One region of the Mesorhizobium sp. M0037 genome, then DNA from elsewhere that is predicted to be linked to it. Evidence: predicted binding sites of a transcription regulator. Region 1 holds the regulator's gene; each other region holds the start of a gene.

Region 1 (2,198 bases):
TATCTCGTCGAGGAGGGCGCCACCGACAAGATGTTCACCAACCCCGACGACAAGCGCACCCAGGACTACATTACCGGCCGCTTCGGCTGAGCCGTCCGGCGGGTGAATTTTCAGGCACGAGGACCAAGATCATGGGTGAACATACCGTCGCCTCCTTCGATGAAGAGCTCGGGCAGATCAGCAAGCTGATCCGCGACATGGGCGATCTGGCAGGCTCGATGGTCAGCGGCTCGACCAGGGCGCTGCTCAATTCGGACAATGCGCTGGCACAGCGTGTCGTGTCCGACGACGCCATCATGGATGCGCGCCAGCGCGAACTGGACGACCGCGCCATCACGCTGATCGCCAAGCGCCAGCCGATGGCCAACGATCTGCGCGCCGTGGTCGGCTCGATCCGCATGGCGGGCGACCTCGAGCGCATCGGCGACCTCGCCAAGAACATCGCCAAACGCGTCGGCACCGTGGGCTTGAGCGTCACGCCGCGCGACCTCTCGCACTCCATCGACGCCATGGCGCAACTGGTGCTGATCCAGGTGCAAGGCGTCGTCGAGGAATATGCCGCCACCGATGCGGCAGCGCTTGCAAAACTCAGGAATGACGACGAGCGCATCGACGTCAAATACACGTCCGTGTTTCGTGAGCTCTTGACCTACATGATGGAAGACCCTCGCAACATCACCGCCTGCACGCATCTCTTGTTCTGCGCCAAGAATCTTGAGCGCATCGGCGATCATGTCACCAACATCGCCGAAAATGCGTATTATGTGCTGACCGGCCAGCAATTGCCCGCCAATCGTCCGAAGCAGGACGAGACGGCGATGGCCACGCCGGCCTGATGAGGGTGAACTGCCTATGATCGCGCCACGCATCATGGTCGTGGAGGACGAGGAGCCACTAGGCGTGCTCCTCCGCTACAACCTCGAATCCGAAGGCTATCAGGTCGAGGTGGTGACACGCGGCGACGAGGCCGAGATCCGCCTGCAGGAAAACGTGCCCGATCTCCTGGTGCTCGACTGGATGGTGCCGGCTGTTTCCGGCATCGAGCTCTGCCGGCGGCTTAGAGTGCGGCCCGAAACCGAGCGGCTGCCGATCATCATGCTGACCGCGCGCGGTGAGGAAAGCGACCGCGTGCGCGGCCTGTCCACCGGTGCCGACGACTATCTGGTCAAGCCATTCTCGACGCCGGAGTTCATGGCGCGCGTGAAAGCGCTGCTGCGCCGCGCCAAGCCGGAAGTGCTGTCGAGCGTGCTCAAGGTCGGCGACATCGTGCTCGATCGAGAATCGCACCGGGTCTACCGCAAGAAGAGCGAGATCAGGCTCGGACCGACCGAGTTCCGGCTGCTCGAATTCATGATGCGCCATCCCGGCCGCGTGTTCTCGCGCAGCCAACTGCTCGACAATGTCTGGGGCGAGACGATCTATATAGACGAGCGAACCGTCGACGTGCATGTCGGGCGGCTGCGCAAGGCCGTCAACAACGGCCGCATGCCGGATGTCATCCGTACCATTCGCGGCGCCGGCTACGCTATCAGGGAAGACTAGGATGCTGCGCGTCGCGCCGTTGCCGGCCATTCAGGCGACATGCTTGCCGGATTTCGCCTGAATGCCCGGCGCGAAAATCTCCTGGTCGACGAAGCCGAGCGCGCGCATGGCGCAGCCTTCGCGGATCAGCGGCAGCTCGTTGGGCTCGGTGTCGAAGGAGATCGATTTCGAGTGCTGGCCGCCGGCGGTCTGGGCGATCGCTTCGCGCAATGCCGGTTCGATCAGGTCGAAGGCGGCGGCGCTGACGCCGACCATGGCGACGGGTGCCGGATCGATCAGAGCAAACAGGCTGCCGAGGCCGAAGCCGAGCGCCTCACCGGCCCTGCGATAGGCTTCGCGCTCCGGGCCATCGGTTTCGCGGGCGCGCGCGGCGAGTGCGCGCATATCAGCGTCGCCGATATCGACCGGCTCGGCATCCTCGCCCATCATTTTGGCGCTGCGCCAGATGGCGTAGTTTCCGGCATAGGCCTCGACGCAGCCGCGCCGCCCGCAGCGGCAGAGCGCGCCGCCCGGACGGTGGATCATGTGGCCGAACTCGCCGCCCGAGGAATGGGTGCCGGTGAACAGTTCGCCTTTCAGCACCAGTCCCATGCCGATGCCGTGCGACAAGAGGATGGCGATAAAGTTGTCGCGGTAGCGCTCGGGCTGGCGCCATT
Region 2 (2,198 bases), 120 kb from region 1:
CCCGGCGTGGTGTTCTGGGGCGCGCCCTTGGCGTCACTATCATAGGGAAGCTGGCCGATGCCGTAGTTCATGCCCGACTTGACGATGTCACCGAGACCCCCCGACGATTCGGTGAAGATGCCGCATTCTCCGGCAAGAAAGATCTGCTTGGCTTCGGATGTACGGCCGCCATATTTGAAGGTGCCGTCCTTGGCCAGGTCGGCGAGCGCCTGGAAATGATTGACGAAGATCGGCGCATTGATCTTGAGCTCGACGTCGGTTCCGGCAAGTCCGTTCTGGTTGGTGCCATAGGAAACGTCATTCCAGGCAGCGAAGGCCTCAAGGTGGATCCAGGTCAACCAGGTCGAGGTATAGCCGCAGGAAGCGGCGCCGCTCGCCTTGATCTTCTTGGCGGCTTCCCACACCTCGTTCCAGGTCTTTGGCGGATTGTTCACATCAAGCCCGGCCTTCTGGAAGATATCCTTGTTGTAGTAGAGGATGGGCGACGAGGAATTATAGGGGAAGGACAGCATGGTCCCGTCCGGCTTCGAATAGTAGCCGACGATGCCGGGCAAATACTGGCTCTTGTCGAAGGTCACGCCGGCGCTGGTCAGCACATCGGCCACCGGCTTGATCGCACCTTCGGCGGCCATCATGACGCCGGTACCCACGTCGAACACCTGGATGATGTCGGGCGCTTGCCCCGCACGAAAGGCAGCGATGCCGGCATTCAGCGTTTCGGGATAGGTGCCCTTGAAAACAGGGAGAATTTCATAGTCGCTCTGGCTGGCATTGAAATCCTTGGCGATCTTGTCGACCACCTCGGCATTGGCGCCGGTCATTGCATGCCACCAACTGATCTGGGTGGCGGTGAAGGCGGAGGTGGTGGAAAGCAGGGTCAAGGTGGCGGCAACACCGGCCGCAAAGCCGAACAACTTCATGTTTCATCTCCCGTTTGTCATTGGCGAAAGGGGCGCTCCCGCGAACGCAATATGTGTCGCTGATGACAATCGGACAACGGATTTGTTGCTGTTTCGTGAATTTCATACCCGGCTAACTTCGCGCCCCCTCGCTCTGCAACGAGGACAGAGAGAAATGCCAAGCCGGCTCAGCGATACATGGGCGCGGTGGGCCTGCGACGATCGCCGACCGCCGGCGATGCATGAAGGGCCCCCGTGACAGCGCCACGCACCTGTACCATGCGGCCGCCATACCGGCGCTCGGCCAGATCGAGATCGGTAGAGCGGCATCGCGCCAAGCGCTGCTGTGACCCTGTCTGGAATGAGACAGGATCGCCGCAAGGTACAACCCGAAAAACCCGCTGTAGTTGTAGTTCGCATAACCGATTCTTCGTCAAGCGCGACATACTAATCAAGTGGACGGCTTGATTGCTGTGGGAGAGCAGGTGGGGCGAGATGCTGACGGTCTATAATTGTATCGTGCATGAGCACGATCTGAGACTGGTCGCACTGGCAGCGCTCATTTGCGGTATTTCTTCCTTCTCGGCGGTCAACCTGCTTCGCCATGTCGACCGCTCGAGCGAGCGCAACCGCTATACCTGGCTGATGATAGCAGCCACTTCCACCGGCTTCGGCATCTGGGCGACGCATTTCATCGCAATGCTTGCCTTTTCTCCCGGAATCCCCAACGCCTACAATGCGGAAATGTCGGCGCTTTCGCTCGCCGGTTCCGTCGCCCTGACCGCCGCGGGCATGTGGATCGCCACCTTGCGCCGGGGCATCGACTACCCTCTGGTCGGCGGCGCGGTCCTCGGCGCTGGTATCGCCGCCATGCACTATATCGGCATGGCCGCCTTCGAGGTCGAAGGGCGCATCGTCTGGAACCCGCTGCTGGTCGGCGTCTCGGTGCTGACAGGCGTCACCCTCGCCGCGCTGGCGCTGCTGGTCGTGTTGCGACGGCCGTCCATGCAGGCCACAATCGCCGCCGCCATCCTGTTGACGCTGGCGATCTGCAGCCTGCACTTCATCGCCATGGGCGCGGTGTCGATCTTCCCGGACTCCTCCATCCAGATATCGCAGTTCACGGTTGAACCGGTGTCGCAGGCCTTCGCCGCCGCTGCAGTCAGCATGGCTATCCTGGTGCTTTCAGCCGCAGCATTGTGGATCGACCTGCGTTTCCGGCGTCACAAGCTCGAGGCAGAGCGCATGCACGGCCTCGCCAACGCCGCCGTCGAGGGGCTGATCGTCTGCGACGGCGCC
Region 3 (2,198 bases), on a different contig from region 1:
TTCGCCGCGGCTTTCCTGGTGCGCGGCGGCGCGCTGAAATTCGGCTGGACCTTTCCGTCCTACAAGAGCCGCCCGGGACGGCGACCGGAGGATATTCCATAGGGAGAGGGATTAGTGAGTAGGGAATAGTCGGTAGTCAGCAATTCGCGGCAGCCTTCACTACTGCCTACTGCCTACTGCCTACTGCCTCACGCCGCAAAGCGCTGCGCTTCCCCGCCATAATAGTTGACGTAGCGGGCGCCGATTTCCTTGACCGGCATCACCACGAACACATCGACGGTGGAGAACTCACGGTCGATGACGCAGCCGTCGCCGATGCGGGCGCCGACGCGCAGATAGCCCTTGACCAACGGCGGCATGGCCGCAATCGCCGCCTTGGCGTTGACCGCCTCGATCGGCATCAGGTCCATCGAGCAATAGCGCCCGGAGACCGCCCGCACATCCCAGGCGGAGTTGGTCCGGCAGTGATGGGCAAGGTAGGTGAGCGCCTCGGCATGCGCAGCCGGCACCGTGCCAGGGAACGAGGCACAACCGGTCATCACGCCGATCTCATAGTGGTTGATGTAGGCCCAGATGCCTTGCCACAGCGCCTCGATGGTGCGCTTCGAGCGGTATTCCGGCAGCACGCAGGAGCGGCCGAGCTCAAGGAAGCGCTGGCCGGGATGGCGGGCGATCAGCTTGGTCAGCTCGAACTCGCCTTCGGAATAGAAGCCGCCGGCGGTCGCGGCAATCTCTTGCCGCAGCAGGCGGTAAGTGCCGACGATGCGGCGATGCTCGGGGCCGGAGATCGAAGTGTCCAGCACGAGGAGATGGTCGCACAGCGGGTCGAAGCGGTCGGCGTCGCGCCGGTCCTGCGCCTGGAACAGGTCCTTCCTGGCGCCAAGCTCGTCATAAAACACCCGGTAGCGCACTTCCTGCGCGGCGGCGATCTCGGCCTCATTGCGGGCAAGCCGCACTTCGAGATTGCCGATACGGCCCAGCGGTGCGCCTGTTGCGACGGCATCGGCGTTCCGCGCGGCGAGCAAAGCGCCGCCTGCGCTGGGCCGAGTGTCACATTCCGGCATAACTGTGTGCACGAGTGATTCTCCTTCGAGCCATCCCTCTTGGCACGGGGATACGGTGTAGGTGCAACAGGATTGTGACAGTACCGTGATACGGCGCGACGGGCAATACTTCGTCGGCTGGCGAAAACCCTCATTCGGCTACCTACGTGACGCGAGGATTGCGCCAATGTCGCCTTGAAGCGCGTCGCGCTGGGACGATTCACGCGACCCGCTTCAAGTCTTTGTTTTGTGCATGTCGTCTTCTCAAAACCGGGGCCATTTTTGAGCGACATGAATTCAGGCGGCCACCTGGCCCTCGACGGCATGGACCAGCGCGTCGGGATCGAGCGGCTTGGTGACAAAGCCGCTGGCGCCATGGGCGAGCACGGTGTGGCGGGTCTTTTCCTGGCTGTCGGCCGAAAGCACCATGATCGGAACCGGCGGCACAGCCATTTCCTCCTCGTGGCGGCGGATGGCGGCGATCGCGTCCAGCCCGTCCATGACCGGCATGTGTAAATCCATCAGCACCACATCGAAGCGATTTTTCAGCCCGGCCTCGGTCACCGCCTCGACCGCGGCCTTGCCATTGCCGACCACTTTCACGCGATGTCCCGCCTTCAAAAGCGTGGCGCGGGCAAGCATGGCGTTGATGTCGTTGTCTTCGGCGATCAGCACCGACAAACCTTGCTGGCGCCCGCCATGGGCACGAAGCGAGGACGCGCGGGTCTTTTCCGGCTTGGGCGGCGGCAAGGCAGGGGCATGACTGGTCAGCAGCACGCGCAGCAGGGTTTCGCCGCGCACCGGCCTCGCCAGGAAGGTGGCGTAGCCGCTGGTGCGGAATTCGCCAAGCATGCCGCGGTCGGTCGGCGCGATCAGCGTGATCGCCTCGCAATCGGCAAAGCCACTCTGGCGCAGGCGCTTGAGCAGTCTGCCGTCGCCGTCCTCCAGGGCCGCGTCGATCAACAGCACATCGCAATGTTCGCCGAAGGGCGTCGCCTGGGAAGCGGTTGCGGCGACGTCGACGGCGCCGCCATGGGCGCGGATGGTGCGGGCGATGGCGTCGGCCTCGACGGCGTTCTTCGACACGATCACGGCGCGCCGGCCGGCCAGGATGTTCTGCCGGCTCTGCGGTGCTTCGGTTGCTCCTGCCGCCGG

Evidence for each region. The regulator PhoB, encoded in region 1, activates phosphate uptake and scavenging genes when phosphate is short. The targets are predictions, from matches to a motif close to TGTCATNNANCTGTCAT.
Region 2: ugpB (sn-glycerol-3-phosphate ABC transporter substrate-binding protein UgpB) is a predicted target of PhoB. The motif match lies at 983-999, and genes of this name have one in related genera.
Region 3: olsB (l-ornithine N(alpha)-acyltransferase) is a predicted target of PhoB. The motif match lies at 1,128-1,144, and genes of this name have one in related genera.

What each region holds. Positions count from the first base shown of each region.
Region 1 covers NZ_JAMYVB010000013.1:14,332-16,529, forward strand. Annotated here, with positions in the region: gene pstB (phosphate ABC transporter ATP-binding protein PstB) at 1-90, shown strand, start outside; gene phoU (phosphate signaling complex protein PhoU) at 132-836, shown strand; gene phoB (phosphate regulon transcriptional regulator PhoB) at 853-1,542, shown strand; gene NKJ78_RS19655 (ROK family protein) at 1,573-2,198, opposite strand, start outside.
Region 2 covers NZ_JAMYVB010000013.1:132,423-134,620, reverse strand. Annotated here, with positions in the region: gene ugpB (sn-glycerol-3-phosphate ABC transporter substrate-binding protein UgpB) at 1-920, opposite strand, end outside; gene NKJ78_RS20240 (bifunctional diguanylate cyclase/phosphodiesterase) at 1,395-2,198, shown strand, end outside.
Region 3 covers NZ_JAMYVB010000019.1:81,192-83,389, forward strand. Annotated here, with positions in the region: gene NKJ78_RS24890 (trimeric intracellular cation channel family protein) at 1-102, shown strand, start outside; gene olsB (l-ornithine N(alpha)-acyltransferase) at 189-1,064, opposite strand; gene NKJ78_RS24900 (response regulator) at 1,341-2,198, opposite strand, start outside.